3 regions of the Sporomusa aerivorans genome follow, and region 3 is predicted to be linked to each of the others. Evidence: riboswitches for the same ligand, from Rfam matches in the RefSeq annotation. Region 3 holds a riboswitch; each other region holds the start of a gene.

The links. Region 3 has a riboswitch for molybdenum cofactor ahead of SATMO3_RS14770 (aldehyde ferredoxin oxidoreductase family protein). Riboswitches for the same ligand answer to the same signal wherever they lie in the genome.
Region 1: it holds a riboswitch for molybdenum cofactor, as region 3 does, so the genes downstream of both, SATMO3_RS10365 (sigma-54-dependent Fis family transcriptional regulator) here and SATMO3_RS14770 (aldehyde ferredoxin oxidoreductase family protein) in region 3, are expected to answer to the same signal.
Region 2: it holds a riboswitch for molybdenum cofactor, as region 3 does, so the genes downstream of both, moaA (GTP 3',8-cyclase MoaA) here and SATMO3_RS14770 (aldehyde ferredoxin oxidoreductase family protein) in region 3, are expected to answer to the same signal.

What each region holds. Positions count from the first base shown of each region.
Region 1 covers NZ_CP156926.1:2,257,716-2,267,884, reverse strand. The annotation lists gene SATMO3_RS10375 (molybdopterin-dependent aldehyde oxidoreductase) at 1-856, opposite strand, end outside; gene SATMO3_RS10370 (molybdopterin-binding protein) at 936-1,961, opposite strand; gene SATMO3_RS10365 (sigma-54-dependent Fis family transcriptional regulator) at 2,273-4,306, opposite strand; molybdenum cofactor riboswitch at 4,493-4,608, opposite strand; gene thiW (energy coupling factor transporter S component ThiW) at 4,784-5,290, opposite strand; gene SATMO3_RS10355 (chloride channel protein) at 5,375-6,709, opposite strand; gene SATMO3_RS10350 (hypothetical protein) at 6,771-6,995, opposite strand; gene SATMO3_RS10345 (L-lactate permease) at 7,034-8,614, opposite strand; gene SATMO3_RS10340 (oxalate oxidoreductase subunit beta) at 8,743-9,705, opposite strand; gene SATMO3_RS10335 (oxalate oxidoreductase subunit alpha) at 9,722-10,169, opposite strand, start outside.
Region 2 covers NZ_CP156926.1:1,823,665-1,833,833, reverse strand. The annotation lists gene SATMO3_RS08300 (methyl-accepting chemotaxis protein) at 1-1,333, opposite strand, end outside; gene SATMO3_RS08295 (cytochrome b/b6 domain-containing protein) at 1,385-2,083, opposite strand; gene SATMO3_RS08290 (iron hydrogenase small subunit) at 2,096-2,407, opposite strand; gene SATMO3_RS08285 ([FeFe] hydrogenase, group A) at 2,438-3,700, opposite strand; gene glp (gephyrin-like molybdotransferase Glp) at 3,941-5,182, opposite strand; gene SATMO3_RS08275 (molybdopterin-binding protein) at 5,201-6,223, opposite strand; gene SATMO3_RS08270 (MOSC domain-containing protein) at 6,262-6,702, opposite strand; gene SATMO3_RS08265 (molybdenum cofactor biosynthesis protein B) at 6,742-7,230, opposite strand; gene moaC (cyclic pyranopterin monophosphate synthase MoaC) at 7,258-7,737, opposite strand; gene moaA (GTP 3',8-cyclase MoaA) at 7,737-8,717, opposite strand; molybdenum cofactor riboswitch at 8,797-8,930, opposite strand; gene SATMO3_RS08250 (flavin reductase family protein) at 8,927-9,511, opposite strand; gene SATMO3_RS08245 (MBL fold metallo-hydrolase) at 9,557-10,169, opposite strand, start outside.
Region 3 covers NZ_CP156926.1:3,129,443-3,139,611, forward strand. The annotation lists gene nth (endonuclease III) at 1-232, shown strand, start outside; gene SATMO3_RS14750 (N-acetyltransferase) at 289-741, shown strand; gene SATMO3_RS14755 (metal-dependent hydrolase) at 861-1,526, opposite strand; gene mobB (molybdopterin-guanine dinucleotide biosynthesis protein B) at 1,710-2,213, shown strand; gene moaA (GTP 3',8-cyclase MoaA) at 2,220-3,200, shown strand; molybdenum cofactor riboswitch at 3,271-3,379, shown strand; gene SATMO3_RS14770 (aldehyde ferredoxin oxidoreductase family protein) at 3,422-5,143, shown strand; gene SATMO3_RS14775 (sigma-54-dependent Fis family transcriptional regulator) at 5,253-7,253, shown strand; gene SATMO3_RS14780 (hypothetical protein) at 7,510-7,773, shown strand; gene SATMO3_RS14785 (iron-containing alcohol dehydrogenase) at 8,200-9,360, shown strand; gene SATMO3_RS14790 (hypothetical protein) at 9,571-9,768, shown strand; gene glp (gephyrin-like molybdotransferase Glp) at 9,771-10,169, shown strand, end outside.

The sequences.
Region 1 (10,169 bases), 870 kb from region 3:
CGGCGACAATAGCAATCGCATCGCCGTACTGGAATACTTTCTCATCGCAAAGAATAGGGCGGTCCCAGCCATCACCTTTGTTTGTCGGGAAAGTAATCAGGCCGGTAATCCGGTTTTTGCCTTTAACATCCTTATGAGTAATTACTTTGAATACACCAGGCATTTTTTCAGCGGCCGCAGTATCAATGCCTTTAATATTTGCATGCGATACTTCTGCCTGAACAAGTGCTAAGCGCAATGTCCCCGCCGGCATTTGCAAACCAACATCAGCGCCAAAATCCCAGGTACCGGTAACTTTCTGCAACGCAGACGGACGATGATAGGTGGTGCCGTAAATTTTATTACCGACAGGTTTAAACATCAGCTCGTCTTTACGAATTTCGCCGCGGACAACCCGGGCAGCTGCCATAACAGCATCGACTAAAGGCTTGTAGCCTGTGCACCGGCATGCATTACGATTCTTTTGGAACCATTCGCGGACCTCTTCCCTGGCGGGATTGGGATTCTCATCAAGCAAAACTTTTGCCGACAGGATAAAACCAGGACTGCAGAAGCCGCATTGTGCACAGCCATATGCCATCCAGGCCACCTGCAGCGGGTGAAGGTTGTTAGGTGTTCCCAAACCTTCAATAGTAGTGATTTGCGCTTCATCAGGCACTCTTTTCATCTTCATAACGCAAGATCTGATTACCCGGCCATCCATAATAATCGAACAAGTCCCGCATTGACCTTGATTGCAGCCAACCTTGCAGCCGGTTAACAGTAATTGTTCCCTGAGTACGCTTGCCAGAGTGGCTTCAGGATCAACAATTAGCGTTCTGGGCAAACCATTGATGTTCAGCACTTTTTTTTGCATCTGCTCTTGTCTCCTTTTTGAAAATTTCTATATTTCAGGAGATTTCTGCATCTCCGAAATATACAAGGCTTAACATTCATTAAATGCCTTTGCCAAAGCCGCATTCGGGATAGCGGCATTCTTCGCATACCAAGCACAAACCGCCGTGCCCCAACTTGGTAATATCCCGCCTGTCCAGCACTTCCCCTGCTAACAGCCGGGGAACCACAAGATCAAAGATTGTACTTTTGTGATACATTACACAGCCGGGTAAGCCTAGAACCGGAACAATGCCAAAGTAAGCCAGCATAAACATGGCCCCGGGCAAAGTTGGCGCTCCATAAGTGACAATTAGCCCGCCGGCAGCCCGAATACCGGAAGGAGTAACATCATCGGGGTCCACAGACATGCCACCGGTAGTAACAATCATATCGGCCCCCTCGGCAAGCAAGCCATGAATGGCTTTCACAATCTCAGAAACATCGTCAGGCACAAATACCTGCCTTAAAACCGAACTGCCTAACCCTTCAAACTTCTCAGTAAGCACAGGGCCAAAACAATCTTTTATCCGGCCGTGATAGATTTCACTGCCGGTTGTCACAACGCCGACTTTGTATGGTAGTAACTGCTTTACCATTACTACCGGCTGATAATCAGTGCATATCTGCTCAATTCTCTGCAGTTTCTCCGTGCCGATTACTAAAGGAACGATTTTACAGGCTGCAATTTTCTTGCCTTCAGTCACCATCTGATTGGAGTGAAGGGTAGCGATTGCAATTTGCTCAATATCATTAATCCGGTCCAGTGCATCGATGTTGACTTTAATCAACCCGGTCCTGCCGGCCTTTATTTCCACCTTCCCCTCGGCTGCCTCTGCCAGCACGACGCCAGGTCCGGCCACTGCTTTGGCAAATCTGGCTGCGGCTTCATTCTCATGCAGGGTCTTATCATTTACTTCCCAGACATAGATGTTCTCTTTGCCAATGTTAAGCAGTTTATCAATGTCTTCTTTACGAATTACATGCCCTTTTTTAAAAGCTCTACCTTTTCTCTTTCCCGGAATAATCTCGGTAATGTCATGACAAAGTACCATGCCTTCAGCCTGGTATACAGGTATTACTCTCATGGACCGCCCTCCTTAGCTAAATCTTATCTGCGTAACCATCGCCTTACCACCTGTTTGCTATACCTTTAGAACGCAAGATTCATACCAACCTTGCGAATCCTACATAAATAAAAAATACGGTCCCATCAAGTATACTGTCAAAGCACGAGCCGCAGAGCCTCTAATTAATCAGAAAAATTTCACAGTATATCAAAAAAAAAGGAAGAATCAACCGGCCTTTGTCCAGTTGATTCTTCAAAATTATGTAATCTGCTCCGTTAAGTGTCCCACAAGTGTCACTTTTATGTGACACTTGTGGGACACTTTATGCTTTAGTTGTAGATAGCGTACTGCTTCATTTTCCGGTATAAGGTATTACGCGACACCCCCATGGACTTGGCCGTCAAACTGACATTGCCCCGGTGACTGGATAGCAGAGCCACAATTTCCTGGCGTTCGTTTTCCGCCAGGTAAACCCGGCGCTGTTCCCGCCTGCAGACAGATTCCGGCCGCGTATCATCCGGACTGTTTGCAACTATGCCTGCTACACTCGCCGGTTGCCGGTTACAGATATCCTGCGGCAAATTTGCCAGCGTTATAAGCTGACCTTCTGTCAGGCTCACAATCCGCTCCACTACATTCTGCAGTTCACGTACATTACCCGGCCAGCTATAGCGTACAAGCCGTTCAATGACTTCCGGACTAACGACAAGTCTCCGGGACTGTTTATCTAACTTTTCCAGAAAATGATTAAACAAGGGGACAATATCTTCCGGGCGTTCCCTTAAAGGCGGTATGGTAATGGAGATAACATCCAGCCGGTAATACAGATCTTTACGGAACGTTCCTTTTTCCACTTCTTTCATTAAGTGCTTATTTGTAGCGCAAATGACACGCACATCAATGGGAATTACTTTATCACATCCGATTCTGTTTACCTTTCGTTCCTGTAATACCCGTAATAAGGCGACCTGTTGTTCTAGCGGCATATCGCCAATTTCATCCAAAAACAGGGTTCCGCCGCAGGCCAGTTCGAATTTTCCCGGCTTGCCGCCACGTTTGGCGCCGGTGAAGGCACCATCGCCGTAGCCAAACAGTTCACTGCCAATCAGTTCCCGCGGTATAGCCCCGCAGTTAACGGCAATAAAGGGACCGGCGCGCCGGTCACTGCGATTATGAATAGCCTGGGCAAAAATCTCTTTGCCAGTGCCGCTTTCCCCCTGGAGCAAAACATTCGCCATCGTTGTCGCAGCCAGCGAGGCTATCCGGATAGCTTCCAATATAGCCTTGCTTTCACCGATAATGTCACTAAACTGCAGTGTCCCATAATGCCCGATAAAGCGGTTAACTAAGCTCTGAATCTGTTTTATCGGCCGCAGGATAATAACACCGCCGGTAACAAAGCCTTGTTCATCGGTAACCGGTTCCCCTGAGGCCAGGCAATGACTAAGCCCCTGACCGGTATCAAGCATAATTTCCACATCAAGACAGGATTCTTTACATTTCAGCATTCTGCGAATAAAGGTTTGTTTCGTCCCCAAGATGCTCTCCACCTGAACCCCCGGCTTGACTTCCGGTTTACCCAAATCAGCATCAAGTATCTTTTGGGCGACAGGATTTAGTTCGCTGATAACACCGTTATTATCAACCAGAATCACACCATCGGACATTGTGTTAAATATATTTGTCAGGCGGTGATTAATTACTTTTAGTTCATTATTCTTTTTGCGGATGCCTAGTTGAGCCATAATCGCCTCAGCAGCTGCAACAACCATTCCCAGCGTATGCAGATGCGCGGCCGTAGATTCCCCGGAAACATCGAGAATCCCCAGAAGATTTCCCTGCGCATCGAGAATGGGGGCGGCGGAACAAGTCAGACAGTGGTGTTTGCGGCAATAGTGTTCCGAACCTGATACCTGTATGGGCCTCTTTATTACCAGAGCTGTACCAATGGCGTTGGTGCCAGCCTCTTCCTCACTCCAGCTTGCCCCCTGAAAAAAACTGACTGTTATCGGGTTAAGCAAAGTGTCTTTGTCTCCCAATATCTCCATAATATATCCGCGTACATCTGTCAGGCAAACTACAAAACCGGAACCGGTTACAATCTTATACAGGTTTTCCATAAAAGGCTTAGCAATTCTGATAAGTTCCTGATTCTGCCGCAACATAACCTGAAGGCTAGTGTATTCGAGCTGAAGATGTATGCGATTATCAGTCGGGCTCACCTTGGCCTCACGGCATCGTATCCATGATTCCAATATATCTCGTCTAACGGCATACTTATAGTTTTTATCCTTATTTTTTAGCGGTGACGTAAACCTTAGCCATCCGGCCAGCGTGCCATCAAAATTATTCTCAGCATACATAGTCACAAAAAAAACACCTGCCTGTCTTAAATTTACTCAACAAGGTGCGACTGTGAAAAAATAACATACGCGCGAAAAAGATCTAAAGAGCGAGGCCGATGTAGCCCTTATCCAGGCAAAAGTTATACTTTACTTTCTATCAGGATAAAGAAAAAACAGGACACGCCAGAAGGATGAGCGCCCTGTCTCCATCATGCACTGACTCCTTTCCGCAGCGGGAGGTCGTCCGGTTTCCCGGAAAACCCATCGATCTGATGGTCATAGTTTCCATTAGACCCTCAGATTTGGAGTTACTGAATATTCTATTTATTGTTTTATATATATTCGTTACTTAGTCGTAAAATCCTGCATTTTCCAAATACCTTTCCATATTTTTGTAATTAATTTAAATTACTTTTTTCCTTAGTAAGCCAAACAAAAAAAGCTTTCTATTTCTGCAAATTAGAAAGCTTTCTGAAAACAAGCCACCGTCCGAAATTAATCAGCCCTGTCGCCAATATTAAGTTTTTTGGTAAGTACTGCCGGAATGGCTGTTTTATACAATACGTAGGCAATAATACTACCGCCTACTGTGCTGACCATAAAAGGAACAATAAAGAAGAACCCTCCGGCTGATGAGCCAATAAAATATTTAGCTATAGGATAGGCCAGTAATGCGCCGAAAATGCCGGTTCCAACGACTTCACCAATAATGGCGCCCCAGATGCTATGCGTTCTTTGATACATCATGCCAGCCAGAGCCGCCCCTACCATACTTCCGGGAAAGGCCAGAACGGAGCCAGTGCCCAAAATATTACGCAGTAAAGCAATGCCGAATGCGGCTGAAACGGAATATCGCGTGCCTAAAAGTACAGCCAGCAGGATGTTAATTACATGCTGTAACGGAAAGCACTTAGCGACACCCACCGGAATATAAACCAAATGCGCCGATAATACGCCAACAGCCATAAAGATAGCGGTATACGCCAGTTTCCTAATTTGCATATTGTCCAAACTTCCTTTCCGGGAATTTGCTTATCCTCTTTTTTCTAAAGCGTTACTATGCCCATACGCAATGACAGCTAAAAGTTACCTGTCCCTGCTGTCTGTATTCTCTTTGTTACAACATCTTCCTGCATTGATTTTAGCATTAATTGCTAAAAATGCCTTTTTGGCCTCACGCCGGGCGCATCTAACTGTTTTCCCCTCGTCATCACACAGAAAGGGAACCTTACCGGAAAAAATTATTTGACTGGGGTAGACACTTCGGTGCCCGGCGACTAAATAACTGATTAAACAACTCACCGCAGTATACGGCAGCACTTCACCGCCAAAAAGCTCGGCACTCATAATCACAGCCGCTACCGGAGTATTTACAGCTCCAGCCAGTAAAGCCGCCATACCAATGGCGGAATAAACGGACACATCGAGGCTTCCTAAAATCTGCCCGAACAAATTGCCGGTTGCCGCCCCGACAACAATAACGGGAGTGATAATGCCCCCTGTTCCACCGCAGCCAAGCGTTATGCCGGTTGTTACTGTTTTCCAGAAAAAAGCAGTCGCGGCTAAGTTTTGGCCGTTGATACCGGCCTCAAATAATTCCAAGCCTAAGCCCAGATACAGCGGACTAATAAAATAACCTACCAAGCTCAGCAATATACCGCCAATAATGGTATTTATATATTGAGGTAAACGCCAGCAGACAAACAGCTCTTGCCACCATTGAATACTCTTTATAAAAAGCACAGCCACTGAACCACAAACTAGTCCGAGCAAGATGGCCTGCACCACCAGCCAGCCACCTGCTGCAACATAAACAGGCTGATAAAAATAAGCGACCCCCAATAGCTGGCAGGTTAAGTAGGCTGTCACTGCCGCCAGAAAAGCCGGATACAAAGTATCATAGAGCAGCTTGCCGATAAACAGCACTTCTACACCAAAAACAGCACCGGCGACAGGTGTCCCGAATACACAGGCAAATCCAGCACATAAACCGCAAATAACTATTTTGCGGCAATCATTATTTTCAATATTTAGCAATCGTGCCCACGCCGACGCAAGAGTTGCACCCAGTTGGGCGGCGGGTCCTTCTTTGCCGGCCGATCCGCCTGCGGCAATAGTAATAACAGTTGCCCCCATTTTTGCCGGGATTCCGGCTAAGGAGAGCTTACCATTTTGGCGATGAATGGCCTCAAGGACCATATCGCTCCCGCCGGCACTGTGAAAAGCCAGCAGATTAACCAAAACACGGTTTAGTAACAGAAAAACGGGTAAGAAAAAATAGTAATATTCCATCTCTGACCAAGCGCTGATAGACCAGGACAGCAGTCTTAAAAAAGCGGCTACGCCGGCTCCTACGATAACTCCGGTTGATATCGCCAGACTAGTCCATCGCAAAATATAGTAAATTACACTTATAGTCACCGGCATACCTCCCTTTGAGTAAGAAATAAGGAAATGCCGCAACAGCGGCATTTCCCCTCCATTATTTCTTTGTAACCAGTGGCACCAGGCAGGACAGAGTAAATATCAGGTACGACAAATTAATCATTGTGCTATTGTTGGTGACTCCGCCCTGATGCGCGAGATAAAAGCCAATCCAAAATCCCCAGAAGGCGGCATTCATAAGCGGGGCACGATATTTTTTCCGCCAGGATACCGGCGCTATGACGACTGTAGGATTGGTATTAGGCGCAGGGTTTGCACTCATTACAATACCTCCTTTGTATAATTCATACGCCTTTTAACCTAAGGCAAATCTTTAAACAGCATGTAGGCAAAGATCCAGGCATTTATGCCCACAAGCAGCGAAATAATTATACAATAAGGTATTGTCCGGTTCATGACCTCGCTTTCACGGCCGTCAAGCCCAACGGTAGCCGAACCAATCAATACTTTTGACGGGGCAATGGAGCAACCGACTGAACCGCCGACAGACTGTACGGCGCACATAATAACCGTACTGATCCCCAATACTTTAGCCGTCTCATACTGCAACGCGCCAAACATAACATTCGAGTTTGTATTGCTCCCGGTCAGGAAGGCTCCCAGCACACCGATAAATGGTGAAAATACCGGGAATAAGATGCCTGTCGATTTGGCAATACCCTGAGCCAGTAAATTGGTCATTCCTGTATCATTCATGATTAGGGCCATCATAACCATGCTTGTGATCCCGATACTGGTGGGAACACATTGGGAGATAGTAGCCTTGAGCGCTCCGTCAAACGCGCCCTGCTTCCACTTGCTGGTCGCTTTGAAAATCATAAATGCGCAGAATGCCGCAAAGAGCAATAGTGGCGCCGGGTGGGAAAAAATATTAATTTTGGAATACATTTTTTCCGCTTTTACAGCAAAGCCGGCAGCCGTCGTTATAGCCGGATAATCCAGTCCCCAGGTATATGGGTTGAAAATACTTGCTATTGATTTGATCTGCGTCATAATACATAAAGTAATTAGAATATAATAAGGAGAAAACGCCAGATGAAAGCCCATATACGGCTTTTCATCGTCTTCTTTAGTTCCATCGGCTTCATGACGGTAAATGGTTTTAGCCAAAATGGCCATTGTCCCACAGCCGAAGAGCGCCGGAATTAAGGTCGCTAACTGAGCCGCGCCCAGCTTATTCATAAACCAGCACATGAAGGCCATTACAGTACCTGTTATCAGTACTGCCGGCAAGCCTTTTTTAACAGCAGGGAACCCGCCATAGATATGGCATACCGCAATGCCGGTAGCGTAAATGGGAATAGCAAACAAGATAGCCATCCACGGTCCGATAATATCCCCTGGTATCTTTGTTGCCAGTTGGATAGTGTAGTAAGACGAACCCATGGAACCAAAACTTATTGACCAGGAATGACCAACTAGACAGGTAGCCGCAGCAACAGCCGGTGAAAAGCCCATAACCAGCATAATTGGCGCGACTACGGCCACAGGTACGCCGAAACCGGCTATTCCCTGCATAAAGCTGGCAAAACACCAGGACATAAGTAAACACTGCAGCAGTTTTTCTTCGGTAACTTTAATCATGGTATCACCAATTACTTTGATAGCACCATTCTTATCAACAAAATTGTAGAGAAAAACCGCTCCCCAGATGATCAGTAACACATACAGTGACATAGCCATACCTTTACTATTTGCCAGAGCTAAGAGTCGCGGGTCGCCGCCAAAAGCAACCAGTCCGATGAATACTGCCGTAAACCATGAGACTGCTCCAGATTTTGGCGCACCCCAGTTGAAAAGTAAAATAGTGGATAGTAATACTAAAATAGGTAGGAAAGCAAGTATCCAGTTTGTAAAGGTTAAGGCAACACCCTTATCCATACAACCGTGCCTCCTTCCAATTCCTGATTTGCGTGCCGGTCGAGTCCTTGCATTAGTAAGTCCCTGGTTCCTTTTGTTCATAGCGGAACCAGGGACTTATGGCTTAACGCCTATTTACTTGTGACACGCTAGTTAGCTGGCGGAAGCGGTACTTCCATACCCAGCGCTTTCGCACGGTTATTGACAAACCCCTGAATTGTGGCCACATGTTCAGGCTGCAGGTGACAGAAGCGTTTTTGGGTTTGGAGATACTCGTCAACAGGCTTAAGAGTCTTAGGAGCAATATTGAATTTCTTGTTGGCCCAGTTGCCATCTTCAACTTCATAGAGATTCCACATGCCGGTATCAACTGCCAGTTTTGCAATCTCGATTGTCCGATCGGCAGGGAAAGACCAGCCCTTCGGACACGGAACATGCAGGTGGACAAAAGCCGGGCCATCCTGTGACAGACCTTTGCGAACCTTATTCATCAGGTCGATTGGATAGCCGATGGAAGCGGTCGCGCCATATTTAAGATATGGATGGCCGCCGGCACAGAATATTGGCATCGGATCTTTCAGGTGATGTTTCTTGGCTTCCGGGATAGCCGGACCAGCCGGAGTGAACATAGTGGTAGCGCCATACGGAGTTGACGGCGAAACCTGAATACCGGTATTGGCATAAGATTCGTTGTCATACATGACGCAAAGAACCTTATGTCCGCGATAAAACATAGCCGACATAGCCTGAAGACCGATATCAGAGCAACCGCCGTCACCGGCCATTACGATAATGTTGGGGTATTCGTCCTGAATTTTCCCCTTCTTAATCATCATCCGGAAAGCTTCGGCAATACCGGAAGCCACGGCACCGCCGTTGGTGATTTGGGCATGGGTCCAGGGCACGGCCCAGGGACCGCAGGCATAACTGGTATTGGCAACATACATGCAGCCAGTTGGACCAATAAAGATAGTATTTTTACCGGCAGCTTTGGCTACCAGGCGATATCCGAGAGCCGGGCCGCAACCTGCACAGGTACGGTGTCCGGGGACATAAGTGTCCACAAGATCCGTTGTGTGTGCAATGGACTTAATTAACTCAGCAACTGCCATCGTTTACTCCTCCTTATTATTTACTGGGGGCAGCTTCGGCTTTAGCAGCATTAATCTGGGAAGCGCCTTCATGATAATCATTGAAATTAACCCAGGTACCGGCCTGAATGAGCTTACCGGTCTTGAGGGTTTCCTTCATCATTTCGGCCATGGCGAAGAACTCTTCGTGAGTAATGGTCTCGCCGCCCAAACCGGAGGTAAAGCTTTGCAGGATTGGTTTATTGGCAACTTCGGACATCGCGGCTTTCACTTCTGTTGAAAGAACACCGCCGGCGCAGGGAGCGCCATAGGAAGTACCAGTGTCCACGATACCGGCGACTTTAAATTTAGGCAGAATTTGCGCCAATGCTTCATCCGGGAATGGACGGATCCAGCGAAGTCTGCACATGCCAACTTTATAGCCTGCTTCACGCAGATATTTGATAGCGCTGCGGCAGGTTACGGCGTGAGCGCCCTGGAGCACA
Region 2 (10,169 bases), 1.3 Mb from region 3:
CCAGGCCTACGGCCTCATTACCGGCGGCGGCCGCCTCTACCGCTTTATTGGCAATAACAATGGATTGTTCGGTATTTTTGGCTTCTGTCTGGGCACCGGCGGCAATTTTCCGGACTAACTGCAATGCATTATCCACAGTGCTTACCTGCGAATCAGCTCCCCGCGCTGTCTCGGTAATGGAAGCGGCAATCTGTCCGGCAACCTGGGCGGATTGTTCGGCATTGGCCGTCAATTCCTGCGATGCCGCCGCTACTTGCTCGGATGAGTTAGTAATTTGCTGCACCAGACTGCGCAAATTACCAACCATGGTTTCAAAGCCATGGGCCAGATGTTCCAGTTCGTCGCCGGATTTAACGTGAATACGGGTTACTGTAAGATCGCCGTCTGCAATACCATGAGCAGCCCTTTCCAGCGTGTTTACCGGTTTAGAAATCCACGTTGCCACCCAAAACACAACCCCTAAGGATAACAGCAACACAATAATACTGGTACCGAACGATATCCAGGTAAAGGTATTTAATTTAGCTGTAATTTCACTCACAGGCACATTGACACCCACAGACCATTTGGTACCGGCTATCGGCGCGTAAGCCAGATACTTGTTAATACCCAGATAATCGTAGTTTATAATCCCCTGTTCACTCCTGGTCATTTTCTCGGTGGCCGCCCTCAGTGCGGGCGTCGCATTCGGGTCGGTAAGACTGCTGAACTTTAGGGCAATTTCTTTATTAGGATGAAAAATAATTAAGCCATCCCCTTGGATCACATAGGCATATCCGGTCTCACCCACTTTGACTTCCAATACCTGTTTTTCTACCGCTTCAATATTAATAGCCCCCGCCAAAACACCGGTTATCCGGTTATCCTGACGAATAGGAATAGAGATTATTACAATAGGTTTGTTGGTCTTCTTAGAGATAACCGGGTCGGAAATGACGGTTTCTCCCTTAATTGACCGCTGGAAATATTCCCGGTCGGCTAGACTGCCGGTTTCTCCCTTAAAATCAAAGTATTTGCCGGTCGGGTCAATCCATATCAAACTTTCGTATACCTCGGCTATACTTAGCTCTGCCGCCAGGTAAGAGACGATTGCCTGCTTGTCGCCACTGACAATAACAGGCGAACGAGCCAAGCCGGCGATTTCCGTTCGGGTACGGTCAAGCCAGCTTGCCGTTTCCTGCGAACAATTTTGCACGACGTGAGTAAGCTCAGCTTCCACATCTTGCATAAGTATCTTTTTGGCCTGCCAATAACTTAAGCCTGCCAGTAAACTCAGTGCCAATATAAATAGAGTAGCCACTGTTGCCACAAGTTTGATGCGAATACTTTTCATGTTACCTTCTCCCCTATATCCTGCAGACCCGAAAGTGTTTCAACGCTGCTGCTAACCTGCCGTCCGCTGCCCGGAAACAGATACGGTACCAGTCTTTATCCGTTCAATTTCCTGGTCAACCCATACCGGGTTATGATGTCTGGCCTGGCTGAGCGGCTGGGTACCATCGCCAAACATGGCCAAAAACTCGCCCCAGTTGTATATGCCCAAAAAAATGTGCATAAACACGCCTAATCCCAGTACCACCCCCAAAACCAAATGAACCATGTCAAACCAGTACGTAGCTACCTTGGGCGCAACCGGCATGAAGGCATATAGTACCCAGCCGGTGACAATTAGCATAATGCCACCCAGGAACATGCCAAGCCCCATCAATTTCTGTCCGGAATTCATCTTACCCATTGGCGGTACAGGAATTGTCCTGCCTAATAACATCTTTTGCGGATAGCCGCCACCGACTAACAACCAGCCGATATCTCTTTCATTCCAGCTAAAAATCCGCCGGATAAAAGCTACGATTCGCGCAAAGCCAAATAGACAATAGTAGATTGCGGCAATAGTCAGGATCACTGCGCCAGCAATATGAATCTGCATGATCAAATTTTGAATGTCATCACTAAATGGTTTCATCCATATAAAGAATCCGGTAATGGCTGCCGGTAAAAAGCCGAGAATCAAGCCCCAGTGAAACAGGCGGGAAACAAAAGAATGTTTTAGCACCCGTGGTTCAAGCGTCTCATGATAGTTCATCACCAATCCCCCTTACCCTAATTGCGTGCGGTTAACATATTTAGTATGGAACAGTTCTTCCGCCAAGGGGCTTAGCGGATTTTGAGCGAACCTGGCATACATCTGGCGAACCGCCTGATTATTGTGGCTCTGCCGGATTTTAGCCTGAGCGTCGTCGCGGTAGATACCTTGCGCCCGCATTTTAATATACTTTGTCCGGTCCTGTACCAAATCTGTCGCCGCATATGCGCCAGTCCACAAAACCGCGCCGGCTATGCCAACAACACCTAAAAACTCCCGCCGGGTAACCCTGACTGCCTTCTCAATATAATCATACTGTGCCATTGTCTGCCTCCTCATGATGTTTGCTAAAGTTTACGCCCATGGCAGCATTGCTTTTGCTTTGCCGAGCCAGGAGGTGCCCATCGGATTTACAGGCTGACCGCCGCCGTTAACACAGCCGCCGGGACAATTCATAATTTCAATAAAATGATAGGGTAATTTGTTTGCTTTGACTTCTTCCAAGAGCGGCCGAACGTTCTCTTTGATGCCATGAGCGACAGCAACATTCAGCGTAACTTCTTTACTGGTTTTGGCGTCTTGCATGGTTACGCTGGCTTCCTTCACGCCGGCAAGTCCCCGTACGGGTTTGAACTCCAGCACATCAAGCTCCCGGCCGGTAATCACGAAATACGCAGTACGCAGTGCAGCTTCCATAACTCCGCCCGTATTGCCGAAGATAGTGCCTGCACCACTATATTGAGCCAAAGGATTATCTTTGTCAGTAAATTCGGGAGCATTGGCAAAATCAATGTTCCGTTTCTTAAATAGGCGGGCCAAATCCCGGGTAGTAAGAACTACATCAACATCAGGATAATGACCATTCTCACCTTGCTTGCGCCAATAGTGCGCCGCACTGTCAAATTCCGGTCTTGATGCTTCAAATTTCTTAGCGGTGCAGGGCATAATGCCAACCACAAAAATATTTTCAGGTTTTACTCTCCATACTTCTTTGGCTCCATAAGTCTTAGCCAGAGCGCCGGCCATCATCATGGGAGATTTTGCAGACGACAAATTAGGAATAAACTCAGGATAGTATAATTCCACATACCGAATCCAGGCGGGACAGCAAGATGTAAATTGCGGCAACGGTCCCAGCGGCTGTTCGGCCGGTTCACCCAGGGCATAGTGCCTGATTTTGGCGATTAACTCCATGCCTTCTTCCATGATGGTTTGGTCGGCGGTAAAATTGGTGTCCAATATTTTAAAGCCGGCCTGGTTGAGAGCGCCATATAGCTTTTCCGTGACCAGGCTGCCTGGTTCCATCCCGAACTCTTCCCCGATGGCAACCCGTACGGCCGGGGCAATGGTGCCGACAACCGTCAACTGCTTATTATTAAGCTTCTCAATTACTTTGTCGACAACGTCAACCATGTCTTTAGGCGCCCCGAACGGGCAGTTGACAAGGCACTGGCCGCACGATATACACTTTTCGGTAGTGACGGTATGTGCGGCCCCATATTTACCAGCAATTGCATCTGCCGGGCAAAATGCCTTACAGGAATCGCAACCCTTACAGATTTTGCGGTCAATTTCAATAACACGATTTAATTCCTGGGTTTGAAATCCTTTCATCATTAGACCTCCCCTATATAGATTTAAATGAGAACCTGGCTCGCCCCACGGGAAGCGGTTTATAGAGCAAAGTTACTCTTAGTAAATCAGAAAGTATGCTTCTTTCTGATTTACTAAGAAAACTATTAAACCAAGCAATATAGGATAGTCTGATGAAGCAAACTAGTTTCAGGCGGAGTATAAGCCCCACTTGCAGAAGCGGGGGGCTTATATAGCGGGTTAATCACAGGAGGAACCTACCCGTTAGATAAAAATTCCCGCCGCAGCATTCCTTAATACAACTGCCGAAACTTCCTGCCCGGCTATCAGCGGTCCACTGCCGGCAGGCACATCAATTAAGGCATTGCAATCAATCATTGATTTCAAAACTCCGTTACTTTGCTCGCCCGTTAATTTCACATAATTCATTTCATTGTCCCGCTGTACCCTGGCGCGCAAAAATCGCCGCTGCTGGCTGGGTTTATTAAAGCTGTCGGTCAGTATAGCCGATATTTTGGGTGGAAATTGCTCTGCAAGCCCCATCATTTTTTTTATCAGCGGTACAACAATCAGATCAAAGGTGATAAAGGCGGCAGCCGGATTGCCTGATAGTCCGATAATCAGCTTCTGGTTGTACCGGGCTGCTATTACCGGTGAACCGGGCTTCATATCTACTTTCCAAAAGGCAATTTCGGCCCCGATTGCTTCCAGTGCATCGGGCACAACATCATAATCCCCCACCGATACGCCACCGGTTGTAATCACAAGATCAGCTGCCGACAGCGCTTGCCCCAACCGGGCAACAATTGCCTCTTTTTCATCCGGCACTATGCCCATGGAAATAGGTTCGGTCCCTAATTGGGAACAGAATGCATTCAAACTGTGCAAATTGCTGTTATAGATTTTTCCGGGAAGTAAAGCTGTAGCCGGATCTACCAGTTCATCGCCGGTGCTGAGAATGGCAACTTTGACTTTTTCATAGACCGGTACTTGTGCGATACCTACCGCCGCCAACAACCCAACCAGCGGCGGATTTAACAACGCGCCCCGGCAGGCAATCATCTCACCTAGCGTTACGTCTTCGCCGGCCTTAATCACATTTTTACCTGGCTGCAGTGGATAAGACAGCGAAATATGATTATTTTCCCTGACGACATCTTCATACTTTATAATCTCGTCTGCGCCTTCAGGCACCGGCGCTCCAGTCATTACCTTTATGGCTGTTCCGGAAACCACTTTGCGCTGCGGCACATAGCCGGCCCGCACCTCTTCAATGACCTCCAGTACGACGGGTTGGGAACGGCTGGCAGTTTGGGTATCACCGGCCTGCACGGCATAACCGTCCAGCGGGGATTTGCTAAAGGCCGGCAGGTTTACACCTGATTGTATATCCCGGCATAAAACCCTGCCTGCCGCAGCAAACAGCGACACATAACCCGGTTTTACAGGCTGGACCAATTCCCCTAAAATTGCATGGGCTTCTTCCAAGGAAATACTTGTTTTCACTTGTTTCCCTCCTCTCCTTTATGCGCCAGTACCAAAGGAACAAGCCGGATACTGACAAACATCACATTCCAGACACATACCACCCAGCCCCAGTTTCACAATCAGCGGCCGGGTAATCCGCCGTTCGGCCAGAACTAAGGGTAAGAGCAGATCAAAGACGGTCGTTTTATGGTACATGACGCAGCCTGGCAATCCTAAAACCGGCACTTTTCCAATATAGGCAACCATGAGCATAGATCCCGGCAATACCGGCGCGCCATAAGTAACGATTTGTGCACCGGCCTTTTTAATGCCGCTCGGGGTTACATCATCAGGGTCAACCGACATACCGCCGGTAGTCAGTATTAGTTCAGCACCGTTGGCAATCAACGCATTCACGGCTTGCGCGATTTTTGCCGCATCATCCGGCACGAGAATATGCTGCAGGACTTTACAGCCAAATCCTGCTACTTTCGCCTTGACAACCGGTCCGAATTTATCCTGGATGCGTCCGTGATACACCTCGCTGCCGGTTGTAATTACGCCTACTTTATAGGAACGATAAGGTGTAACAGCTGCAACTTCGACTTTTTGCCCGATCTCTTCCACCATTTGTATTTTTTGTTCGTCAATCATCAGGGGAATAACCCGGACACCGGCTACTTTGTCACCTTGTTTTACCGGACGGTTATGGTTGCGGGTAGCAACGACAATTTCCTCAATGGAATTAATACCAGTTAAAAACTCTTCGTTAATAGTGAGCAGCCCGTCGTGCTTGGCTATAAGATTTACCTTGCCTTCACTGGGTTCACTCAGCGCAAGCCCATGCCCGGCTACTGCTCTGGCTATACGCAGTCCGGCATCATTTTCATGCAGAAAGCCTGCCTTCAGTTTCCACACATACAGGTGCTCTTTGCCTAGTTTCAGCAATGTAGGTATATCCTGCTCACAGATGACATGCCCCTTTTTAAAAGCTTCTCCTTTGAACTCCCCCGGCACTATTCTCGTAATATCATGGCATAATACATTGCCGATGGCATCTTCTACCCTGACCATTTGCATAGTTTTCAACCCTTTCCAATTAGTAACGCATTCTCTGCCTAGTTAAGCCGTTCCAGGACATCGCCTGGTTTTATCCAGCCAGGGGTAATTACTTTGGCAAATATTCCTTCCCGCGGCATAACGCAGTCGCCGGTTTTTTCGCGGATGGCACAGCCCATGTGGCATTCCTTGCCGATTTGCGTTACCTCCATAATGGTCTCGCCGACTTTAAGTTTTGTGCCGACAGGTAGCTCGTACAGTATCAAACCTTCGGTGGTAATATTTTCGGCGAAACTTCCTGTCGCCAGGTTGTCAAAACCCAGCTTCTTTATCTTGTCAATGCTCTCGTTCCCTAAAAGACTTACCTGCCGGTGCCATTCACCGGCATGCGCATCTCCCCTAAGTCCGCAATTTACTGCAAAATAGCCTTTATCAATGGCCTGTTTGGGTTGTCCCTTCTCCTCACTGATATTGATTGCCACTACTTTTGCCACTTTCATAACCTCCGCCTGCAAAGTATTAGGATTTCTAGCGTTAAATCATCCCTGTCCGCACTCTGACGCCATCCCCTGAAGAATATCCAGTGCGTGATCCAGCGCCGGCAGTGCAGCCGCCAGCGATTCACGCACGCCTCTCACACTGCCGGGAAGATTAATAATGAGCGTCTTGCCCCGAATGCCGGCAACAGCCCGTGACAGCATAGCCTTAGGTGTCTGTTGCAGTCCGTAATAACGGATGGCTTCCGGTATTCCCGGCACAACTTTTTCAATCACTTCCCTGGTGGCATCAGGCGTCACATCGCGGCTGGAAAAACCGGTTCCCCCTGAGGTAAGTAAGAGCGCCGGCGATAATTGATCACAGATATAGCGCATTTCCGCCATAATCTGGTCTTTTTCATCCGGAATAATTTTATAATACTCAACACTATAGCTAGGCCCCAGCGATTCCTTAATTTGTTTACCGCTCAAATCCTGGCGCTCGCCGCGGGCCCCTTTATCACTCATGATCAGAATGGCTGTTTTGTACATCTTAGCCTCCTTGGAACACCTTACTCTTTATTGCCCGCGCTTCACATGACCGCTTTTCCCGCCTGATTTTTCCAACAGCTTGATATCCGTAATCTCCATCCAGCGGTCAATGGCTTTGCTCATATCATAAATGGTCATAGCGGCAATACCGGCGCCGCTGATAGCTTCCATTTCCACACCGGTTTTGCCGGTTGTCTTCACCTCACAGTTAATGGTTATACTGGAAGCCGGTTCATTGATGTCGAAGGAGATATTTACTGAACTTAACATTAGCGGATGGCACATGGGAATGACACCGGCCGTCTGCTTGGCGCCCATGATGCCGGCCACCTGCGCAACTCCCAGCACATCACCTTTTTTTATACCACCGCTCCTGATGGCAGCCAGCGTAGCCGGCTGCATACGCACAACGGCCTGCGCCGCAGCAATCCGCACAGTATCTGTTTTGGCACTAACGTCCACCATGCGGGCATACCCGGCATCATTGAAATGAGTAAACTCCATCATTATCCTCCTATTTGGTACATCTTGCGTTTGTTATCGGCGCCCCAGCCTTCCCCCATGTAGTGGCGGTTAGGTTTTTCCCTGATGGCTTTGCTAAAGAGATGCGCAATTTTTTCATCACTGGCGCCATTCTGCAAGGCCAGTTTCAGGTTGAGTTCCTGCTTACCGAACAGACAACCACGCAGCTTGCCATCGGCTGTCATACGAATCCGGTTGCACTCGGTGCAAAAATGGTCACTCATGGCGCTGATAAAACCAACCGTACCCAAACCGCCATTTATCTGATAGCATTTGGCAGGTCCGTTGCCTTGCACAGTTAAGCTCTTATGCAAGCTATACTGCTGCCCGACAATTTCTTTTATCTCACTGACCGTAACCATCCGGTCAGTTTTATAAAACGGTAAATCACCTACCGGCATGAACTCAATAAAACGCACGTGGAGCGGCATTTCTTTCGCCAGTCTGACAAAATCGAGGATTTCATCGTCATTAATCCCTTTCATGACGACAGTATTGATTTTTATCGGCGCCATCCCGAGCGCCAGCGCTTTAGTAATAGCACACGTAACATCCTCCATCGATCCCCGGCCGGTAATATAGCGAAACCGCTCAGGGCGAAGACTGTCTAAACTGAAGTTGACCCGTTTGAGACCCGCTGCCTTGAGTTCTGCAGCCATGTCGGCAAACAAAATTCCGTTAGTGGTAATAGCAACCTCTTTCATCTGGGGTAGTGCGGCAATTTGCGCAATAAGCCTGGTAATATTCTTGCGGACAAGCGGCTCGCCACCGGTTAACCGCACTTTACGAATGCCAACCCGGGTAGCGATACGGACTAGTCGAAAAATCTCTTCCAATGCCAGTACATTGGTATGCCCAATATCTTCAATCCCCTCTTCCGGCATGCAGTATTTACAGCGCAAATTGCATCTGTCCGTAACCGAAACACGTAAATAGTCAATTTCTCTGGCATAACTATCAAACACGGACATTCACTCCCCTTACTGCTAAATGAATAGTCAAAAATAAAACTTCTGTGACGAAAGCGCACAGAAGTTCTTTGAAAAAACTCATGAAACGCCTCCTTTCCAAAGATGGGAGGTAGCGGAATTTCTCCCGCTGCCCCGTGAACCAGCCGGTTCAGACTGACTGACCATAGAATGCCGTTAGGTCAGTCAGCTCGGAGTACCAATCTTTATTTAATTTTCGTGCCCACGATTTTCAAACCGGTGTGATAGGCTTGCCCCAGACAGCCGCCCACTTCATAATATTTACGGTCCGGTGCCGTGCTAATAATCGGATTGATCAGTTCTATAACCGGGCATTTTTGTTCATTGAGCACCGCTGCCTCAGCTTTAACATCCAGAATTTCCCCGATAAATTGAGTATGGACACCAATTTCTACCGTATGCAGCAGCCTGCACTCCAATATCAGGGGAAATTCCTCGGCATAAGGCGCCTGCACCAGGTCACTTTGGATTGGGGTAAGGCCGGCGGCCAAAAACTTATCGGCGTGCTTGCCTGAAGCAATCCCGGCGTAATCAACCGCAGTTAGGTGCTGCTTGGATGGTATATTAATGGTAAAAGCTTTGCGCTTAATTATGTTGCTATATGTCAAACGCGACTTCCGCACCGAGATGGCAACACACGGCGGGTCTGATGAGCAGATGCCGCCCCAGGACAAGGTCATCATGTTTGGCTGGCCGTCGTCCCCGTAGGTGCCAACAACCCATACCGGTGAAGGCAGCGCCCATGGCTTTGATCCCAGCGACTTTTTCATGGTATTCTCCCCTTTCGGGTTCTGACCGTATCTGCTTCTAAGCTGCTACAGCCTGATGCGCATACCGTCGTAGGCAACCGCTACCTGCGGCTGCCGGGTGGCTTCAGCCTGCAATTCTTTGTTCGCAACCGGCTGGCTGTAATGTATGGCCATATGGGTAAGGATGGTAGTTCCAGCGCCTACTTCCTGTCCCAGTGCAATGGCCTCTTCGATGGACATATGGGCGTGAGGAAACCAGTTCTCGCCATGGAAAGTGGCGTCACACACCAGCCAGTCAACACCGACCACCACTTTTGCGCTTTCAGCCGGCAAGCCGGCAGTATCCGGAAAATACGCCAACTGACACCCCTTGGCGCTAACCAAAAAACCGGCCGTTTCTATACCGTGATTGGCAGGCAAAGGCATAAGACTTACCTCGCCAAAACCATAGGGCTTGTTAAATTCCCACGCCCGGACGGAAAACACTTCGCGCAAATTAGGAAAAGCGGCCGTAAATTGCGGGACGGCACTTGGTGGTAAAAACAACGGGATAGGTTCGTGACGTACCAGTTTCACATAATATTCCAGTTCCCCCAAACCACCAAAATGATCATAGTGCCAGTGAGTAAGAAAAACGTAATCAACCTGTCTGATTTGCTCGCGGATAAGCTGTTGCCTA
Region 3 (10,169 bases):
CGCTGTTGATACCCATGTATTTCGTGTAGCAAACCGGCTTAAGCTGGCAACCGGCGACACACCGCTCGCTGTTGAGCAGGGACTTATGCGCGCTATCCCCCGGGATAAATGGGGAGATGCCCATCATTGGCTCATATGGCATGGGCGTAAGATATGCAAAGCGGCCAGTCCGGCCTGTACCATCTGTCCCTTACAACTGTTGTGTCCAAGCAGTAAGGTTAAAAGTAATTAATGTTGTATAAATATTATATTTGTTGTATAATAATGCAGGGGATTGGGGGATGAGCTATGATTTATCGTAAGGCTAAATTCAGTGATGTCGAAGACATCCTTAAATTAATTAATGATTATGCCGACCAGGGACTGATGCTGGCGCGGGCCCGCAACACCCTGTATGAAGGTTTGCGGGAATTTATCCTGGCGGAAGAAGAGGGAAAAGTTGTTGGTATTGCCGCTTTACATCTCGTGTGGGATGAACTGGGCGAGATTCGGGCGCTGGCTGTGCACCCCAGCAAGACTAAACTGGGAATTGGCCGGCAAATTGTTGAAATGCTAACCGAGGAAGCTAGGGAGCTGGGGGTTAAAACTCTGTTTGCTTTAACCTATCAGCCCGGATTTTTTGCTAAGCTTAATTTCAAGGAGGTACCTAAGGAAAGCGTGCCTCATAAAATGTGGAAAGAATGTATCAATTGCCCCAAGTTTCCTAACTGTGATGAAATCGCAATGGTGAAAGAACTGTAACAGCAGAGTTGCGCCGTTCCCAGGCTTAAAGGCGCAGGTAGTTTTACTCCAAATATATTTTCGTATAAAAAAATCGTCCGTAGCAGAAGCTGCGGACGATTTTGTCGCTAGTAAGAAAATTACAGTGTAATGCTCTGACCAGGGGTCAAGATATGTACAGGTATGTGAAAGGCTTCCACTTTGGCTTTGAATACCTCAGGCGACTGCTCAATTACCGGCCAGGTATTATAGTGCATAGGAATGACAGTGCCTGGCTTAAGCATTTTGGCAGCTTCTGCAGCATCATCCGGTCCCATGGTATAGTTATCGCCAATTGGTAATAAGGCATAATCAATTTTCTCCAGACGGCCTAAAAGCTCCATATCGCCAAATAGTGCGGTGTCACCTGCGAAATAAACTGTCTTGCCATAGAAATTGACAATGAAACCGGCCGCATGGCCGCCGGGAACGCCCGCGCCGTGATAAGCCGGCGTTAGCCGCACATAGCCGAAATCAAAGGTTCGTTTTCCTCCCAGATGCATACTTATGTTGACGCAATTCTGTTCTCCCACCAAGCCTGCCAACTCGGCGGTTGCTATGACTGTTGCGCCGGTGCGCTTGGCGATCGCTACAGTATCGCCAAGGTGATCCCCGTGCCCGTGGCTGACAAGGATGTAGTTGCATTCAACTTCGTCAGCCTTGGCAGTTGCCAGGGGATTGCCGGTTAAAAACGGGTCAAACAGCAAAGTGGCAGTGCCGTTAGTCAGAGAAAAACATGCATGGCCATAAAAGGTTAAAGTAGTCATAGTGATACACCTCCAAAAAGAATCAATTGAATTTAATATAGTATTTTTCCGATTAACCATAAAAAAATCCTGCCTGGTCAGGAAAAAAGTAAAGTATAATGATTTGCCAGGAAGGTTAATCGGTAAAAATGGAGAATTTTTAAAAATATCAATCATTTCTACCGGCAAAAGGGGCGACTGAAAATGATCCCGATATTATCTGTAGTAGGACGTTCAAATAGCGGCAAAACCACATATCTGGAGAAACTAATTACCGAGCTTAAAAAGCGTGGTTATAAAATAGCGGTAATAAAACACCATCACAGCGATTTTGAATTTGATAGGCCGGGAAAAGATACCTGGCGGCACGCGCAGGCCGGAGCCGAGGTCGTTTATCTGGCATCCCCGCATAAAGTGGCTATGATTAGAAAGACTGACCAGGAACTGCCTCTTGACCAGATTGTTAGCAGCATTGACAATGTAGATATAATAATTACAGAAGGCTATAAAGCGGAAAACAAACCCAAGATAGAAGTGTTTCGCCAGGCGGCAGGGCATTTGCCGCTTGGTTCTAAGCCTGAGCTTTTAGCGGTGGTGGCAGATACCGCGCTTTATGAAGGTGTGCCTCACTATGCGCTTGATGATGTAGCCGCTATGGCAGATTTTTTAGAACATAAAGTGCTAAATAACGCTAATTTAAAGGACTGATTATTTATGCATGACGGACATAACCGGCAAATAAACTATCTGCGGGTTTCGGTAACTGACCTATGCAATTTTCGCTGTGTTTATTGTATGCCCGAACAAGGCGTGAAATTGTTAAAGCATGATGAAATTCTCTCCTACGAAGAATTTCTGCGGGTAATTAGTATTGTCGGCCAACAGGGAGTAAGCCGGGTCCGGCTTACCGGCGGCGAACCGCTGGTCCGGCGTGGTATTGTGGAATTTATTCGCAATATTGCCGGATTAAAGCTGATAACTGATCTGTCTATGACAACAAATGGCAGTTTATTGGCCGGAATGGCTGTCCAACTCAAAGAGGCGGGTTTAACCAGAGTAAATATTAGTTTAGATACAATTAACCCAAAACAATTTTGCAGCATTACCCGAGGCGGCAATCTTAACGATACGCTCCAAGGGATTGAAGCCGCTTTGCAGGCAGGGTTAACACCTGTCAAGCTTAATGTTGTGCTTACTAATATAGTAACTGAGCAAGATATTGCCTATTTCGTCGATTTGGTACATCGCGAGCCGGTTTCGGTTCGCTTTATTGAATATATGCCGATAGGTGAAAATCAGGTCGGCCGTGGGCCAAGTATCGATGAGATTAAAACAACAATTAACTCTTTCGGCCGGGGAAGTCTGAAGCCTACACTTGATATTCGCGGTAATGGACCGGCTAAATACTTCTATTTGCCGCAGGCTAAAGGATCATTCGGGTTTATAACGCCAATTTCCGAGCACTTCTGTAGCGTTTGCAACCGTATCCGTCTGACTGCCGATGGCAAGTTTAAGCCCTGTTTATTATCCAACCAGGAGATTGATATTAAGGCGGCACTTAGGAGCGGTGCAACCGATGACGAGATTGCCCGATTGTTTTACAATACAATTGCGGAAAAACCTCAGGGACATACATTGGCAAGTTCTGACAGCCAAACAACATTTTTTCGCAAAATGTCGCAAATTGGCGGATGACTTTTTGAAATTTTCACTCCCTTTTTTTAAAAAAAGAGAAGGAATATTTGACATCTAGGAGAATATGTATTACTAAGATGAGTTCCGAGTCAGTGTTTCCGTAACGGAAGTATTGACCAAAGGGCATGGAGAGTAATTTTCATGCCTGCCTTACGCAAAGGAAGTCTGTGTGCAGACTTTCTTTTTTTGTTTTTCTAAACATAATTAAGGAGGAGATTTTTGTGTTTTACCGTGTTAACATGGCCACTCTGGCAGTAACCAAAGAAGCGGGCGAACAGTACAAAGGCTTGGCTGGGCGGGCACTTACCTCCCGCATAGTAAAAACCGAAGTGGATGCCAATGCCCATGCACTTGGCAGGCTCAACAAACTAGTTCTTGCACCGGGCTTTCTAACCGGCACTTTTGCCCCCAACGCCGGCCGGATGTCTTTTGGCGCCAAGAGCCCGCTGACCGGAACTATCAAGGAAAGTAATGTAGGCGGTTTTATCGGCCATAAGCTGGGCCGTTGCGGCGTAACGGCCATTATTGTTGAAGATACAGCATCAGACGATAAAATGTACACAATAGTAGTTACAAAAGACGGGATAAAATTAGAGGAATGCCCCGAACTGAAAGGACTTAACATTTACGATGCTTCTGCCAAACTGCAGCAAAAATACGGCGCTAAAGCCGGTATCGCCACTATCGGTACTGCCGGCGAGAACAAAATGGCTTCCGCCTGTATCGGAGCAACCGACCAGGATGGAGAACCTACCCGTCAGGCCGGCCGCGGCGGTCTGGGGGCAGTCATGGGCAGCAAAGGCTTAAAAGCGATTGTCGTTGATGATGCCGGTGCAGCCAATATACCTTTTGTTAACGAAGAGGCATTCCGGGCCGGCGCGAAGAAACTGGCAAAAGCCCTTACTACCCATGCTGTTACCGGTCAAGGCCTGCCGACCTATGGCACCAACGTACTTGTCAATATATTAAACGAAGCCGGTGGTTTACCGACCAGAAACTTTACAGAGGGACGTTTTGAAGGCGCTAATGATATTAGCGGCGAAACTATGTATGAGACCATCAAAGCCAGGGGTGCCAATCCGACTCACGCCTGCTCGCCCGGTTGCATCATCCGCTGTTCACAAACCTATAAAGATAAAGACGGAAAAATGATTACCGGCGGCCTGGAGTATGAAACCTGCTGGGGTTTTGGCGCTGATCTCGGTATCAACAATCTGGACGATATTGCTTATATGAACCGGCTGTGCGACGATTATGGCGTAGACACCATTGAGATGGCTGTAACTCTGGGTGTGGCCATGGAAGCCGGTGTAGCAAAGTTCGGTGACAGTAAAGCGGCAATTGAACTGATTCATGAGATGGGCAAAGCAACGCCGCTTGGACGCATTTTAGGCGCTGGCGCGACTGTTACCGGTAAAGTGTATGGTGTAAGCCGTGTCCCGGCAGTCAAAGGACAGGGTATTCCGGCTTATGATCCTCGCGCCGTTAAAGGCGTGGGTGTGACCTATGCAACAACTACGATGGGGGCTGACCATACTGCCGGCTATGTTGTAGCTACTAATATTCTTGGTATCAGTGGCAAAACAGATCCTTTGGCAGCTGAGGGTCAAGTAGATCTGTCCCGTAATTTCCAAATAGCCACTTCCTTTATCGATGCTACCGGTCTCTGCCTGTTTGTAGCTTTTGCAATCCTGGATATTCCTGAAGGGATGGAAGGCATAGTTGAAATGTGTAATGCCCGCTATGGCTGGAATTATACACTTAATGACTATCTGGAAATGGGTAAAGAAGTGCTTCGCGATGAACGGGCTTTTAACAAAGCGGCTGGCTTTGGCGACGATTCTGATGATTTGCCTGACTTTTTCCGGCATGAACCGCTCAAGCCTCATAATGTGGTCTTTGACATCAGTAAAGAAGAACTCAAGCAAGTATTTAACTTTTAAACTTTTCTTGGCTGTGAGCCCGACTATTGGTCGGGCTCACTATCTGATCTTTCCTTACAAATTATAGAATTAATTGAATAAATTTACTGATGCAAGCCGGAGGGGCGCTATGCTTACTCATTTTGAGCAGGATGATATTCTTCTTATCTGGAAGGAGTATATTTCAGGGGAAAACTGGATGCCTTCCATCCGCCAACAGATAGTTGAATCTTGGACTCGCTGTGAACAGGCAGGTGTGAACCCGTATAACCATGAACTGCAAAGTAAACTTGATGAAGCGGCGCTGCACAGGACACTTGTGAAAAAGCAGGAGCTAATTACCATTGCAGTCCCGTTTATGGCCAATCTTTATGAATTTGTGCGTGGGTCCGGTTTTGTTGTTGTTTTGAGCGATGAGCGGGGTTATATATTGGAGATGTTCGGTGACGAGGATATGCTAAATAATCCAAGAACCAGTAACTTTTTTCATGGCGCGTGCTGGCGAGAGGAAGAAGCAGGTACCAACGCCATCGGAACAGCACTGGTGCTTAAACGGCCTATTCAGGTTTCCGGTGCCGAGCATTACTGCCAGAAACATCATTGCCTGACGTGCTCAGCTGCCCCGATACTTGATGATTGTGGACAAATTATCGGAATTTTGGATATGTCAGGCCCGTTTGCCTTGTCGCACATGCACACACTGGGAATGGTTGTGGCAGCCACCGAAGCAATCATGGCGCAAATTGATATCCGCCGTAAAAACCGTGAGTTGATATTAGCGAATAATCGCTCTATAGATATTCTGAATTCGTTATCTGACGGGATACTGATGATTGATGCAAGGGGAGTTGTAAATCAGCTAAATCCTGCCGCCCAAAAAATATTTAACAAAAATGAATCAGATATACTGGGCATGTCTATTGACGGTATATTTAACGGCAAAGCAGCTGCAATTTGGCGGATGCTTAATGCCAAGGAATCTTTTACAGATATCGAGATAATGATAGAAACAAGAAACAGTACTATTCATTGTATGGCGTCCGGGGAGCCATTGTCCGACGAACAGGGAAAGGTTAGCGGCGGAGTGCTTATCTTACGGCCTATTAAAAATGTGAAAAACTTGGTCAACCGGTTTAGCGGCTACCATGCCGCATTGCAGTTTAGCGACATTATCGGCGACAGTGCGGAAATACATGAGACAATACGAATAGCTTCGCTGGCGGCTACTACGTCCTCGAATATTCTGTTACAGGGGGAAAGTGGCACCGGCAAAGAAATATTTGCGCAAGCAATCCATAACCGCAGTGAATGTCGCAAAGGTCCTTTTGTTGCCCTTAATTGCGGCGTTATTCCGCGGGAACTTATTGGCAGTGAACTGTTTGGTTATGTTGAAGGCGCATTTACGGGAGCTGCCCGGGGAGGAAAGCCAGGTAAGTTCGAATTGGCTTCAGGCGGTACTCTTTTTCTTGACGAAATTGGTGATATGCCGCTGGAACAGCAGGTAGCCCTGCTCAGAGTACTGCAGGAAAAAAAGCTTACCCGGATTGGCAGCGATAAAGTTATACCTGTGGATGTACGGGTTATTTGTGCAACCAATAAAAACTTGCCCAAAGAAATTGAGCAGGGTACTTTCCGGCAAGATTTATATTATCGCCTGAATGTCATATCGATAACTATACCGCCGCTGCGTAACCGGATTAAAGATATTCCGCTGCTTTTTAAACATTTTATGGACAAAATTGGCCGGGATCGTAGCTGCAACTTTTATGTTGAGTCACAGGTTCTGGAATATTTGGAGCGGTATGCTTGGCCAGGCAATGTGCGGGAATTGCAAAATGTTGCCGAACGTGCTGTGAGTTTGGCGGAAGCGGGAGAAATTACTGTTGCCCATTTGCCTTCTGAGGTATATATAGCACCGCCATTTTATGTATTACAAGCCGGCTTGTCACTCTGGACCAACGAAGCACGAGACCGCGAACAGCGGCAACAGCTTATGCACAAGGCGGAAAGACAGCAGATATTGACGCTTTTATCCAAGCATGGCGGAAATATCAGCGTTGTGGCCCGGGAATTCGGGGTCTCCCGGAACACGTTATATCGAAAAATGCGTTTATATGCAATCGAAAACTAATAAAGGCTTTTCAACAGAAAAGCTAATGGAAACCCAAGGCGTAACTTTCCTTATTTGTGAAAGTTACGCCTTTATTTTGTCTGTTGAGTGTATGTTCAGGATATTTTCCATATAATACAGGATACCGGCTAATCGTACAATTGAAGGAAGTGAACAATATTTGACCCGGGTAAATTCAGAAATTCCGACACTATACACTATTGTTACACCTATTCGCTCGGTCGCTTTTGCCAATCATTGCGTCTGGGTGGAAAAGATGAAAAAGGATTTATATACAGGCAGCGAATGCGCAATTTATTATGAGCCTTATCCAAATCAGGTGTATCCATTTACCGTTGATGCAATTTTCGTCGAAATTGTAGTAACCAGGACAAGTTACACGGTTGCGGGATTTGCCGTATTTCCCGATAAGTCGCGTCGGGAAATGCGTATTGAGGAACGACATAGTAATTATCGTGATGCTAAACATTCCGCCAATCAATGGGTATTATCAGTCCGTGAGGCATTTAACATAAATTAGCGCTAGCCTGCGTTATCTCCCTGTGTTGCATACGGGAGATTTTTTATGCCCTAAACTTCTCATGATAATGTGTCATCTTTGTGTTATAGCAATGTAACACAAAAATGGCACAAATGGAACAGTTATCTAACATATTCACTAAAAACAGACTGATTTTATAATTTCAAATTAGTAAATTACCTGGGAAAATTGGTTTGGCATGGATTTTGCTAATATATAATGCGTGGAAAATAATGGGATGAAATCGTTTTTGCCCAGAGTGCAATGTGTTTTCAAAACAGTGGGGGCATAGAGGAAACTCTATAATATACTGAAGATTCCGGCAACTGGGAGGTGAGTAGTAAACTCTGTTATGTGTGTTGGCAACATGCCCCGGTTTACTAAAAAGAGAGTTAAAATTAAAAAGATTTGTGAGGAGGAATTGCAATGACAAAAAAATCTTATGGGTATTTTATGCCTCCGGTAACTATTATGGGTGTTGGTTGTCTTGAAGACATTACTGATTACATAAAGCCTATGGGCTTCAAAAAAGCCTTGATTGTCAGTGATAAAGTCCTTGTTCAAATAAAACTCATAAAAAAAATAACTGATGTCCTTGATGGCATTGGTGTTGAATATGTTATTTTTGACGGGGCCCAGCCTAACCCAACCGTAAGTAATGTTAATGACGGCTTAAAAATGCTGCAGGATAACGAATGTGATTTCGTTGTGTCTTTTGGCGGGGGTTCGCCGCATGACTGTGCAAAAGGTATTGCCCTTGTAGCTGCCAATGGCGGCAAGATTGAAGACTATGAAGGTATTAACAAGTCAGCTAAACCCCAGCTGCCTCTGATTGCTGTAAATACCACTTCCGGTACTGCCAGCCAAATGACCCGTTTCTGTATTATCACTGACGAAAGCCGTCACGTAAAAATGGCTATTGTTGACTGGCATACAACAGCAGTTATCGCAGTTGATGATGCCGACCTGATGGTTGCCATGCCGTCCGCTCTGACCGCCGCTACCGGTATGGACGCTCTGACTCACGCCATTGAAGCGTATGTTTCCACTATTGCCACCCCTGTTACTGACTGTGCAGCCTTAAAAGCTGTTGAATTGATTGCCGGCTATCTGCGAAGAGCTGTTAAAGACGGTAATGATATGGAAGCCAGAGAAATGATGACCTACGCCGAGTATCTTGCCGGTGTTGCCTTTAATAATGCAAGTCTGGGCTATGTGCATGCAATGGCCCACCAACTTGGCGGTTTCTATGATTTGCCGCACGGTGTCTGCAATGCAATCCTGCTGCCTGCAGTGGAAGATTATAATGCCAAAATCGTGCCGGAGAGATTTGTTGATATTGCTAAAGCTATGGGTAAAGACGTTGCCGGATTGTCTGCCCAGGAAGCGGCAGCTGACGCATTGGCCGCCATACGTGAGCTTTCAGCCGATATCGGTATTCCTGCCGGACTGAAAGATCTTAGCGGCTTCGAGGAAAAAGATATCCCGGTGTTAGCCGCCAATGCGCTTAAAGACGCTTGTGGCTTGACCAATCCCAAACAGGCTACCCAGGAAGAAATTGAGAATATCTATAGAGCCGCAATTTAATTTAGAAGTGAATCGCGACAGGAGCCTGGTTCTCGGCCGGGCTCCTGACTCCGTTTTACTACGGGATGTAAAAATTAAAACCCTCTGGCTTAATTATCTCTAAAGGGAGTGGCCGGCTAAAATGAGCAATATGTTAGCATTAATAATGCAGGAATTATTAAACAAATGGCAAAATAGTAAGTATAATCTTACATACATATGGAGGTAGCCGTGGAACAAGTAAACGAAGCTATCAAACACAAAGTATCCGAACTGGCAAAAAATGGCCGAATTACCTGTGCCGAAGCTACAGAACTTGCCAAAGCGCAAGGCGTTCCCCCAACTATAGTCGGACAGGCTGCCGATGCTGCCGGAGTCAAAATTACTGCTTGCCAATTAGGGTGTTTTGGGGTCAAAAAGGAAGGCTAATTATGGATTTTTTTAATTGCATATCATTAAGAACGGCGCAGGGGCTGGTAGCGGATGCTCTATCCGTATCACCTACCGGGGTTGAAGAAGTTGATCTTATACAGGCTCTTGGCCGTGTTGTCGCCGAAGATATTTCTGCGGGCAGTGATTTGCCGCCTTTTAGCCGATCTACAGTTGACGGATATGCTGTATTGAGCCGTGATACCTTTGGGGCCGGGGAAGGTGTACCGGTGATGCTGGCTGTTGTTGGCGAGGTATTAATGGGTCAGTCGGCTGAGTACAGCGTTGTTCCGGGGCAGGCCGTGGTTATTCCGACAGGCGGGATGCTGCCGGCAGGGGCAGATGCAGTCGTAATGCTTGAGTATACGGAATGCTCTGACAATGAAACGCTGCTGGTGCTC